DNA from 4 places in the Kurthia sp. Dielmo genome. Region 3 is predicted to be linked to each of the others. Evidence: riboswitches for the same ligand, from Rfam matches in the RefSeq annotation. Region 3 holds a riboswitch; each other region holds the start of a gene.
What was found. Region 3 has a riboswitch for cobalamin ahead of cobT (nicotinate-nucleotide--dimethylbenzimidazole phosphoribosyltransferase). Riboswitches for the same ligand answer to the same signal wherever they lie in the genome.

Region 1: it holds a riboswitch for cobalamin, as region 3 does, so the genes downstream of both, KTHG_RS01050 (ABC transporter substrate-binding protein) here and cobT (nicotinate-nucleotide--dimethylbenzimidazole phosphoribosyltransferase) in region 3, are expected to answer to the same signal.
Region 2: it holds a riboswitch for cobalamin, as region 3 does, so the genes downstream of both, KTHG_RS05340 (CbiX/SirB N-terminal domain-containing protein) here and cobT (nicotinate-nucleotide--dimethylbenzimidazole phosphoribosyltransferase) in region 3, are expected to answer to the same signal.
Region 4: it holds a riboswitch for cobalamin, as region 3 does, so the genes downstream of both, metE (5-methyltetrahydropteroyltriglutamate--homocysteine S-methyltransferase) here and cobT (nicotinate-nucleotide--dimethylbenzimidazole phosphoribosyltransferase) in region 3, are expected to answer to the same signal.

Annotation. Positions count from the first base shown of each region.
Region 1 covers NZ_HE578956.1:119,256-122,383, reverse strand. The annotation lists gene KTHG_RS01055 (FecCD family ABC transporter permease) at 1-914, opposite strand, end outside; gene KTHG_RS01050 (ABC transporter substrate-binding protein) at 914-1,873, opposite strand; adenosylcobalamin (AdoCbl) riboswitch at 1,932-2,063, opposite strand; gene KTHG_RS01045 (MupG family TIM beta-alpha barrel fold protein) at 2,266-3,128, shown strand, end outside.
Region 2 covers NZ_HE578957.1:79,603-82,730, forward strand. The annotation lists gene KTHG_RS05330 (hypothetical protein) at 1-148, shown strand, start outside; gene KTHG_RS05335 (hypothetical protein) at 234-713, shown strand; cobalamin riboswitch at 770-942, shown strand; gene KTHG_RS05340 (CbiX/SirB N-terminal domain-containing protein) at 1,077-2,267, shown strand; tRNA gene KTHG_RS05345 (tRNA-Thr) at 2,427-2,497, shown strand; gene KTHG_RS05350 (ABC transporter ATP-binding protein) at 2,723-3,128, opposite strand, start outside.
Region 3 covers NZ_HE578959.1:393,265-396,392, forward strand. The annotation lists gene KTHG_RS13050 (SpaA isopeptide-forming pilin-related protein) at 1-655, opposite strand, end outside; gene cobT (nicotinate-nucleotide--dimethylbenzimidazole phosphoribosyltransferase) at 971-2,032, opposite strand; cobalamin riboswitch at 2,123-2,301, opposite strand; gene KTHG_RS21300 (hypothetical protein) at 2,328-2,477, opposite strand; gene KTHG_RS13060 (pirin family protein) at 2,535-3,104, opposite strand.
Region 4 covers NZ_HE578959.1:100,394-103,521, reverse strand. The annotation lists gene KTHG_RS11770 (CheR family methyltransferase) at 1-279, shown strand, start outside; gene KTHG_RS11765 (SpoIIE family protein phosphatase) at 418-1,554, opposite strand; cobalamin riboswitch at 1,800-1,977, shown strand; gene metE (5-methyltetrahydropteroyltriglutamate--homocysteine S-methyltransferase) at 2,127-3,128, shown strand, end outside.

The DNA.
Region 1 (3,128 bases), on a different contig from region 3:
AATTCGGATGGTGCAATAATCGTGCGCGCTACTAAATCACAGACGATAAGTAGCGTGGCACCATTAATAATTGAGAGCGGTAGTAAATGACGATGGTCCGCACCGAAAAGTAGACGTGTCATATGCGGTACAACTAAACCAACAAAGCCAATTGTCCCTGACACTGCTACGGCACAGCCTGTTAAAATTGAGCCGCCCACTAAAATCATCCACTTGCTGCGCTTCACATTGACCCCTAAATAATGCGCGCGCTCCTCGCCAAATAATAAGGCATTTAGTTCCTTGCGATTCATCCATAGCATCAAGGCACCCACAAGTAAAAATGGCCAAATCATTTTAATATACGGCCAGCCACGCATCGATACGCTCCCCATGAGCCAGTTTAAAATCTGACGCAGTTCCTCACCAGTTAGTGCAATCATAAGTGAAATAACGGAGCTTAAAAAGGCACTAATAATAATCCCTGTTAAAATCAATGTTTCCATTTTCATCGAACGATCGACAAGGCGTGAAAAGCCAAGCACTAACACCATTGCGACCATTGCACCCATCATACTAAAAATTGGTAATGTGTATAGGCCAAGCGCAGAGGATGAAATACCGAAGAAAATCGTCATCACCGCTCCGACCGATGCCCCAGAAGAAACCCCCAGCGTATATGGATCAGCCAGTGGATTTTTCAATAAACCTTGAAAGGCAGCACCTGCCATAGCAAGTGCTGCCCCTACAAGACCGGCTAAAATCACACGTGGCACGCGGATTTTCCATATAATATTTGCCGAGGCTGCATCCGCTGATGACGGATTCCACAACACAGATAGTGGAACCTTCACCGAGCCAATACTAATCGCAAACCATGCCGCTACAACTAATAGCGCAAAGGATACGGTATACCCGACAACATGTTTTTTCATTATTTAAATGCCTCAGGATAGACAGCTTTCGCGATTTCTTCTAAGCCATCTGCTAAACGTGGACCTGTACGACTTGTTAAATTGTCATCGACTTGCACAATTTGGTCTTCTTTCACCGCTGTAATGGTATCAAAGCCATCACGTTTTTTAATTTTCTTCATGATATTTGGTACGTAATCATACTTCACGATAATGACATCTGGGTTGCCTTTTACAATCGCTTCTGGGTCGATTTTATACCAATTTTCGCCGCCATCTTTAGCAATATTATTCGCACCAATTAAGTCGAACATTTCTTGCATATACGAGTTATTACCCGCTGTATAAATATCTGGTGCATCTGATGTTTCGACAAATACAGAACGTTCTTTCACATTGGCATCTTTAATTTTCTGTTGTACATCCGCTACTTTTTTCTGCATATCTGCAACAATTTTTTTCGCTTCAGCTTCTTTATTTGTCACCTTACCGATTAGTTCGATATTGGCATACGTTTCATCAAATGAATTTGCTGTTGGCACAACAAATACAGTGATTCCTGCATCACGCAACTGTTCTAATCCTGCTTCAGCCGTACCTAATGATGACGCATCAATTAACACGAAATCAGGTTCTAACGAAATGATTTTTTCGATATTTGGATTCATATCGCCAACCATTGTTTTTTTAGTCGCTTCTTTCGGATAATCATCATTCGTTGTAACACCTGTCACCTTATCTCCTAAGTCAAGTGCGAATAATGATTCCGTAATGCTTGGTGATAATGTAATAATTTTTGAAGGCTCTTGCTTAATGCTAATTTCTTTACCTGTCGCATCCTTCACTGTTAATGGGTACGCATTTTGCTGCGCTGACTGTGTTGTTTTTTCCTTGTCATTTGTCTGATCTGCTGTACCGCAGCCTGATAATAACATTGCTGAGACCGCTAATGCGGAACCCCATGACATCCATTTTTTCAAAATCCATTCTCCTCTCATTTCCCGAGAACATAAAAAGGCCCCTGTACATACAGAAGCCCCCTAAAAGTTGACTATCCTCGTAGCACATTCAAAAAAATAGTAGGTAATCTGGCTTCGAATTACTTCATTACAGTGGCGGGACCGCATGAGATTTTCACTCATTTCCCCTACTATCTCTGTGTGTTTAATTGCCCCTATTATACAAAACTTCGAGACGTTAAGAAAGCATATTCGGAATAGTGCGTCATTTTCATGTAATTACGCACCAATTTTTCATTTATTTTATTTAAAAATGTAATTTAATTTCTTTTTAAAAAATATTTTAAATAAAATTTGAAATTTTATTACTTTTAGATTACACTATTTGTAAATAAATGAAAGGGGTTACATTCATGTTAGGGTTTTCTGTTTTTTTAAATAATATAGATGCTACTTACATGCATAACATGACAGATGCTGGCTTTAGTGATGTTTTCACATCACTTCAGCTTCCTGATGTAACCGAAGCTCATTTAGCCCGGCTAGGTGAATTATGTGCAGTTAATCATTTACGTTTAACGGTGGACATTCATCCTGCACTTTTCGAGCAATTCCCAATCGAAAAGCTACAAGCATTCGGTGTACATCAACTACGTTTAGACGACGGCTTCTCTATTGAGCAGATGATATCACTTTCTACGGCTTTTCATATCATTTTAAACGCTAGTACGGTAACGCGGAAGGAACTAGAGCAATTGCTCATAAATGTGCCAGCATCTCGCCTTGCTGCCTGGCACAATTATTATCCACATGTCTCAACGGGCTTAAGTGAAGAATTTTTCAAGCAACAAAATGATCTTTTTAAACAGTACGACATCCCAGTAGCTGCTTTTATTCCTGGAGATGAATACCGCGCACCGCTTTTTGAAGGCTTGCCCACACTCGAGAAGCATCGCCATTTTTCACCGTTTGCTTCTTATTTAGATATTTTTGAACAGGTAGACCTCGTTCTTGTTGGCGATTACAGCTTAAATGATGTCAGTCTAAAACAATTTGAACTGTTTATACAGCAACAAACGATTTTACTGCACACCTCACTTGAGCGTACGTATGAGGATTTACATGCGACACGATTTCATAATCGCCCTGACTGCGCCGCGGATGTTATTCGCTTTTTGGAGTCTCGCCAAACGAAGCGACATGTCAAGCCGGGGGTTATTACAACTCGACCGATTGGTGCTGTGACAATTGATAATGAACAATTCGGGCGCTATGA
Region 2 (3,128 bases), on a different contig from region 3:
GCCGAAGTTAGCGTTTATCGATGCATTTACGTATGCATTATGTAGCTACTTAAAGCTACTAAAGGAGCGCAATGAAGCCATCGAGCAAAATGAACTTTTTATACGATTAACTGTGCAATTACAAACATTGCAGCAATTAACGATGTAATGATAGCGCAAGTGCGGAGGAAAGCTGTGCTTGCGCTATTTTTTTTCAGCTAGTTCTTTTATAATGAACAATGGAGGGTGATTTTTTGAGTAAATTAGCGTGGTATATTTCATTAGCAATCTCATTATTTGGTGTCTTTGTTGTGCGCTATTATTTTACATTAGCGCCGGATGAGACATTAAAAAATATAAATCCAGCATTTATTCCGCTTGTCTTTGTTATTCCATTTTTACTGATTAGTTTATTCATTAGCTTTGTCATTGGCGCCCGTTATTTTGTGCAAGCGAAGGGACAACAAATTGTAAGCTATATCGTCGTGTTATGCGTTATTTTGGCACTTAGTACATATCTAGAATACACACAAGTACAGGCGGATTTGACTGCCTTTGGTGGTGGTATCGCTGATAAGGGTTCGCTTATTTTTAATTTTCCTATATGGAATAGCTATACAAATGGCTGGTTCGTCAATGAAATGATTTTCTTTAGCCTGCAAGCTATCGCATTTGGCATCGGTTTTTTCAAGCGACATACTATTGAATTAGCACAGCAGGAGGGAGGCGAATAGCCTCTCTTTTTTTATAAAGCTATTTGATTTTTCAAAATTTAATGCTAAAATGAAAGCAATTCAATATGATGAATGGCGCTAATTCTTAGCTTAATAGGGAAATCGGTGAAAAACCGATGCTGTCCCGCAACTGTAACTTGGAGTGCTTTACAAAAACCACTGTGTAAACGGGAAGGTGTAAAGTACGTTGAAGAGAAGCCAGGAGACCTACCATTTAATCTTCGATGATTCACCCTACGAGGATAGGTGCGGAATAAGCAAAGGTTATTTGCGTTTTTTTAGTGCACTTTTTATAGGGGAAAGTGTCTTTTTTTATGCTTTCTATCCTCTGTGTGGGAATCAACAACATGAGGGGGAGTTAGCATGACAACGTGGAATTTAACGAAAATGGAGCGTCATTTAATGATTTGTAACGGAGCTACTTGTATGGGAGCTGGCGCAGAAGATGTCACGCAACAAATTCGTGATGAAATTCGTACACTAAAATTAGATGAGGTTATTCATACGTCACGGACACGCTGTAATGGACGTTGTAAAGATAAATGTGTCGTAATTGATTATCCAAAAGGTACTTGGTATTCTGTGCAGCAGGAGCAAACGGCGCGTAGTATTGTGCAAGGTAATGTAGCGCGTGAGGCGATTATTTATGAAATGGTAAATGGCGAACGCGTGCGTCAAGAAGGGCATATTAAAGGCATTGAAAAATATCGTAAAAAGCGCGCCACAAAAAAGACAGCGGTATTATTTGTTGGGCATGGTAGCAGACTAGAAGCGGGGAATGAAGAAGTGCGTTCATTTATTCGTCAAATGAAGCCAGCGATTGATGCCAATTTATTAGTAGAGACATGCTTTTTAGAATTTGCGAATCCTAATATTGAGGACGGTATTCAAGCGTGTATTGAACAGGGAGCGGTTGAAATCCATGTGATTCCAATTATTTTATTACATGCCGGGCATTCTAAATTACATATCCCAGCAGAAATTGAAGAGGCAAAGGCGCAGTTCCCAGAAATTCGTTTTACGTATGGCCAAACAATCGGTATTCACCAAGCAATTATTGATATTTTAAAGGCTCGTTTAGAAGAAATTCAATTTGATGTGTCGATTCCTCATAAAGATACGGCAATTTTATTGATCGGTCGTGGTAGCAGTGACGAAGATGCTAAAATGGATTTCTATAACATCGCATCGATTTTACAAGCACAGCTGACTGTTTCAACTGTAGAATGTGCTTTTATGGGTGTAACAACACCAACTGTGGAGCAAGGCATGCAAATCTGTCTAGAGCAAGGTGCAAAACAAGTCATTATGTTACCATATTTCTTATTTACAGGCATCTTAATGGAACGAATGGCCTTAATGGCGCAGCAATTTTCTGATACAAATCCAAGCGTTTCAATTGAGTTAGCCTCTTATTTTGGGTATCATCCAAATTTACAAACGGTATTATTAGAGCGCTTGCAGCAAGCAATCGATGGCACGTCAACAGGCATGCAAGATTTAGCGAATTTCCGTGAATACGTGAAAGAAAATGAGTATGTTCATCATCATTAAGGGTGCACAAAGTAATTTTCTTAATAGAACAGCAGTAAAAGCGTTAAAGTAGAAAAAAGTTAAATAAACAAGAAGTGTGTTTTTCTGACAGGAATATTGTATAAAGTACAAAAAAGAGTATAATAATAGTTGTAAGTTACATTACTAATTTACCTATTTGCCTACTTAGTTTAATGGTAGAACAACGGTCTCGTAATCCGTAGATGAGAGTTCGATTCTCCCAGAAGGCATATCTTTGTTCAATTACAAAGCATCATAAAATTTAGAAAAAGCTGGTAAACACACGCGTATGTTTACCGGCTTTTTTGTATGTAGCTTATTTTTCGAAAGCGATACCGTCTTTATCTTGGTTTAATTAGAGTAGTATTGAAATATTTTTAAGCGAAATGCTTCTAATAGTTTAAGTCTACAAAAAAAGAATGACATGCACGTCATCCTTTTTTTGAAATAATAAATTAAGCTTCTTTTGTTAGCACGCCGTCTTCCATACGATAAACATGGTCGCAAAGTGGTAGCATACGTTCATCATGAGTCACCATAATAGCCGCTTTTTGACGTTCTTTTGCTTCTTTTGCTAGTAGTTGTACGACTTCAAAGGCACGCTTTGAATCAAGGCTTGCTGTTGGTTCATCTGCTAGGATGACGGTTGAGTTATTCATAAATGCACGGGCAATGGCAACACGTTGACGTTCGCCACCAGATAATTCATTCGGCATTTTTTTGAATTTGTCGCTAAGGCCTAGCTCTGTTAACAATTGCTTAGCATGTGCTTTGTCCGCTTTTGTTACACGGCTGTCCATTTTTTTGACAAGTAATAATTGGTCAAGCACGTTTAAATACGGAATTAAATTTGATGTTTGT
Region 3 (3,128 bases):
GTGTATTATGACTTTGATGCACCGTATGAACCTTTGATGTATTCAAAGCCTTATAACCTATTGGTGCTTTAATTTCTGTAATGGTATACGTTTTGCCAACAATTAAACTATTTACATTTACAAAACCAGAATTATTCGTTGTTACTGTCACATTTGAACTACCATCTTGAGCCTTTACAGTAAAGACAGCTCCGGCTAATTTTGCCCCTGTATCTTTGTCATATTTCGTAATGGCTAAATTTGACTTTGTTGTCTGAGGCTTCGTTCCTTGATTATCTTTACCTTTATCTCCTTTATTATCCTCTTTTTCTGGTGTTGGTGCTCTTGGTTGCTCAGGATTACCCTTTTGACTATTGTCTTTCGTTGACGAATCATTCGATGCAGGTGGTGTTTGTGCTGCAGGTTGCTGTGTAGCATCATCTGATGAACTGGTTGTTCCCTTTGAATCGGGTGTTTGTGTTGTAGGTTGCTCTTTTGTTTGACCCTTGTCTTCTGAAACTTTTGGTTGCTCGCTAGAATCTTGATTTGTAACCTTAGACTGTCCACTGTCTGTTGTCGTACCTTCTGTTACAGCAATTGAATTCATCGTTGGAGACACAAATACAAACGTCGCTGCAAGCGCAATCAAAAATCTTTCTACTAGCGGTTTCCTCATCAGCCTTTCTCCTTTCTATTATTAAATTCATCAAAAAACATAAAAATAAGCTTTCTACCACGAAAAAAGGTTTATTTAATTTCATTTAATACAAAAAAGCTTTTCTCGTATAGTCATATTTTCCTCTTATTTTTATAACGAAACGTAAAAAATAAAATTTGAGTTCAAAAACTTAGTTAAATTAGCTCAATTATGTAATAAGTCAGAAAATTCTAAAAATAATAGAATGAAAAAAGAAACCCATAACTTGTTCGTACATTAGGAATTAAGGTAATAAAAAAAGCCTCGTATAAAACGAGACTTTTCACTCAAACTCTAGACCTTTGGTTGAATAATTGATGCAGCTTGCTCTAATGTAACCATAGTTGTCGCCATAGATAATGCCGCTTCAATAATTGGGAATGCTAAAACAGCACCGGATCCTTCACCTAAGCGCATATTCATATGTAACATTGGTTCAATATCGAGACGCGCTGCTGCAATTTTAGCCCCCGGTTCTTCAGAGGCATGTGATGCTAACACATAGTCTTGTACATGTGGATTTAGTTCCGCTGCGATTAATGCAGCTACGGTTGAAATATAGCCATCCACGACAAGTGGTACTCGATTTGCCGCTGCAGCTAGGGTAACTCCTGCCATTGCACTAATTTCAAGACCGCCTACTTTGGCCAACACATCAATAATATCGTCACGATTAGGTTGATTTAGTGCAATTGCTTTGCGAATAACTTCCGCTTTATAAGCGATACCACCTTCTCCAACACCTGCACCAAAACCTGTTACTTCAAGCGGGTCACAATCCTCTAACACGGATAAAATTGCTGCACTTGGTGTCGTGTTACCAATACCCATTTCCCCAGTTGCTAACAAGTTTACCCCATTCTTAATTTGCTGTGTTGCTACTTCAATTCCAACTTCTATCGAACGAATGGCTTCATCTCGACTCATCGCAGGGCCCTTCGCCATATTATCTGTACCATATTTAACTTTTTTCAAGATCACACCTGAATCTGCTGGTAAATCTTCTAGCACACCAACATCTACCGCCACAACTTCTGCCCCTACCGATTTTGCAAGAGCACATACCCCTGTTGTCCCTTTAGGAAAGCCTAATGTTTGAAAAACCGTTACAGATTGCGGATTGGTTGTAACACCCTCATCGCATACTCCATGATCTCCTGCACAGACAATAACCGCTTTTTTATGAATTGTTGGGAATTCTCCATCGTGGATTGCCGCTAGTTTTGCCGCAATACGCTCTAGCTTTCCTAAACTTTTTGGTGGTTTTGCAAGCGAATCGATATAGTTCTCCGCTTTATCGTAATTCGCCTTTGTTGTTGCGGTAATTTGTTCAATTGTTTGTTGTAATAATGACATCTGTTCTTCCTCCTCGTTGTCTACACAAAACAAAAAGCCTGTAGTTTATTTGCATTACAAATAAACTACAGACTTTTCCATCGTCTATACGTACGTATACAGCGTTAGGCAGGTCTCCTGGCTTCAGGTCAAGATAGTCGTAAGCCTTCCCGAAAAAATCAGTGGCATCCTTTACGACCATTCGCTGTTACAGTGGCGGGACCGCTAAAGTTTTGCACTTTATTCCCTATTCTCTCTATTACTAGAGCACCTAATGCTTTATGTAGTTACCTTCACTCTATCGTATTTTGAATAATCAGTCAACATCCTTTTTCACATCTGACCACATACGACTCACAATTTTATCAGTTGGTCGATTACGTCCACTAAACGGCCCTTCTTTCGTCATAGATGCCTCTAAATCAACTAAAAATGCCAGCACTAGCCCATCTTCTGTAAACGTCAATTCTGTTAAATCATTTCCGGTAGCACCATCACGTTTCGTTAATATTTCTGCATTTACTCAAATTGCTCCAGCAAACACATAAATACACGTTGCATAATCTTCATATGCTGGAAACGCATAGCTTTCACCAGCCTTACCATGAAGGTCATAAATATGGACATTTTGGCGAATCAATAATGGTGCATCGCTAGGAGCTGCAATTAAACGAAAGCCTTGTTGTGGCTCATATTGTGCAAAATGAACTTCTGGTGGCAAATCAACTTCACGCGGACGCACAAAAATTTGTAGCATTTCCGCGTCCATATGTGGCGTACCTTCTTGATGGAAGAAGCTTTCTCCCGCACTCATTAACATATAGCGATTTTCACGAATTGTTTCATATGAGCCATGCGAATCTTCATGGACAAATTCACCCTTTACAAGATAGCTAACAATCTCATCATTTTTATGCTCATGCATTTTAATTAATGTTCCTTTTCGAATAATGGCATGATCAAAAGATTGTAATGGGCCAAAAGCATAATCTTCTTGCTCTTTATCCCCCTCAGCAATCCCTGGCCACTGTGAACGAAACTCAATACGTTGCCCTACTTTATCATATGATTCACTACTTCTAAAAATTTTCATCTAATTCCTCCTATAATGCATAAA
Region 4 (3,128 bases), 290 kb from region 3:
TATATAAAACCGGAGCTTCTTGAATCAATTAGTTTTGCACAGCATAACTTAGTGACAGATCAATCATTTAATGAATTTCACTTAATTATTTGTCGTAACGTATTGATTTATTTTTCACCACCACTTCAAAATAAAGTATATAAGCTTTTCCACGATAGTCTATCACGTGGTGGCTTCCTTTGCCTCGGTGCAAAAGAATCGCTCCGCTTCTCAGATATTATGCCTAAATTTGAAGAAACGATTACGAATGAAAAAATTTATCAAAAAATCTATGACTAAAAAAGAGGCTGGGACAAAACACGTCATGTTCCTTTTTTAGCGTTCACAACGAAAAACCGGAACCGCGCCACAGCGCGATTCCGGTTTTTCTTATGCTCATAGAAGCGGCTTTTCTGACACATATGTCAAAGCCTCTTTTTAATTTGCCTGGATCACAAGCATACACATATCATCTGGTTGATTCTCTTGCTGTTCACGCGGAATAACATAATCAAGTAATGGTTTATCAAGTGATAATGTTTGTGCAGCAAGCTTATCCATACGTCGCTCCGCTTCAAATTCATCTGGATGCATCGCCTCTAGCACACCATCTGTAAACAGAATAATTTGCGCCGAGCTTTCGTATGAAATCGTTTGTGATTTCACATCAATATCATCGAAAAAGCCAATTGCACAGGAATTGTTGTTCAAATGTACAAGTTCTTCTTCATTCAGCCACACATAGCCATGCGGATGCCCTGCATTGACATACTCAATCGTTTTTTCCTTCGTATTAATTAGCATATAAACACCTGTAAAGTAGTATGGAATTTTTTCTTTATCTGTATGTAATAAGGACATATAGCGATTTAATTCGATCATCACTTCAGCCGGCTTTACACGTTTTTTCACACTATCACGTAGCGCAGATGAAATAAACATACAAACGAGGGAAGCCGAAATACCATGCCCCATCATGTCAAATAACATTACGGCATAGCGATCCTCATCTATTTGTTCCCAGTAATACATGTCCCCAGCTAAATTAAATGACGGTTTATACGCCACTTGTACAGCAAGCTTGTCATCAGTAAAAGGTTCACTTAATAAACTGCGCTGCACATGTGCTGCTAAATTTAATTCATTTTCAATCTTTTCATCATGAATCATATGCCAATCCAGCTCTTGTTTTAAACGGAGCGCCACATCCATGCGCGCTAGTAATTCAGTTTTGTTAATTGGTTTTGTAATATAATCATTACCACCAGCGCCAAGTGCTTCTGATAATTTTTTCTTATCATCAAGTGCAGTTGTAAATAAAATTTGAATATTTTTATAACGCTCATCACGACGAATCGTCCGACACGCTTCGATACCATCAATCTCTGGCATCATAATGTCTAGTAAAATTAGATCCACTGAATCGGGCTTATACTTTAGTTCATCAATTTTCAAATAATCATACAGTGCCTGAGCCGATGTCAGAGATACACAATTATCGTACCCAGCACTTTTTAAAATTTTCTCCATGACAAATAGATTTACCTTGTTGTCATCCACTAGTAGAATCGTCATTGTATCCCTCCTAATTTCTTCTATAAGTATTTAAAAACAGCCCATTATCTGGCGTTATACTATATACCTAAGTTTTTCGCACACTACGTTTTATGTATAAATTATTGGGTGTAGCGATGTTTTCTTACAGTATAACATCAAATAATTCATCTCGTATTGTTTTAGATGGTTTTAAGTAAAATTCTGCTCATTTTCAAAATATATTTTATTTTCTGAAAAATATATGCTATAGTATTGTTCAATTACATAACGTGTTACAAACCGGTGCATGTGAGAACATGCTTAAAAGGGAAGTATGGTGTGAATCCATCGCTGTCCCGCAACTGTAATTCGGAGTGCTTAAAAATTCGCCACTGTGTAAATGGGAAGGCTTTAAGCATGTTGATGATAAGTCAGGAGACCTGCCTGTTTTGAGTACACACCAAAGGCTCACGTGGAGATGGGCGGTGTTCTGTGCGATGGTCGGTCAAAAGGAGTCGACTTTTTTAATAATGCATAGATTCTTCCGCTATTTCTTAATTGAAATAGCTTTTTTATTTGGAGTTATGTAATACACCAAAGGAGGAATATACATGATTACAACAACAATTGGTTACCCGTATATCGGAGAAAACCGTGAATGGAAACGTCTCGTAGAAAAATTTTGGAAACAAGCGATTAGCGAAGATACATTACAAGCAGAGTGGAAAAAATTACGCATTACCCATTTAAAAAAGCAACAAAAACTCGGCCTAACGCAAGTAACATCTGGTGATTTTACGATGTATGACCGTATGCTCGATCTTGCATTTCTTTTTAACTTAATCCCATCTCGTTATCGCTCACTAGAAGATGAACCTTCTCTTACTACATATTATGCGATGGCTCGCGGTACGACTGACACGGTCGCTTGCGAAATGACAAAATGGTTCAATACTAATTATCACTACATCGTTCCCGAATACGAGGGCGCGACACTGAAATTAAATCATAATCATTATGTAGATTGGTTCTTAGAGGCAAAAGAAGCGGTTGATATTGACGTGAAACCAACACTAATCGGGCCAATGACCTTCTCTAAATTAACGAAAGGCTATCGTGATAAAGAACTTGCCCACTATTTATTGGAGCTACTGCCTCTTTACGCACAGGTTTTACAGCAACTTGTAGATGTTGGAGCAGAGTGGATTCAATTAGAGGAGCCGATTTTGACTACTGCCCTATCAGAGGAAGATTGTCGCTTAGCAGAAGTTATTTATACACAACTTGTCGAGGCTGTGCCACAAGCAAAAGTGATGCTGACAACCTATTTCGAAGCGTTAACAGATTTTGAACGCATCACGAATTTACCAGTGGCTGGTGTCGGATTAGATTTAATCCATGGCAAAAAAGAAAATTTAGCCGCGCTTCGTCAGCATGGCTTCCCAGCACAAAAAACATTAGCACTTGGCGTGGTTAATGGTCGTGATATTTGGGCAAGTAATTTACAGGAAGTTGCACAAGATGTACAAGCCGTTCAAACACTTGTATCGCCACAAGCTATTTGGCTGCAACCCTCTTGTAGCTTGCAGCACTGCCCGGTGACCGTTGCGAAT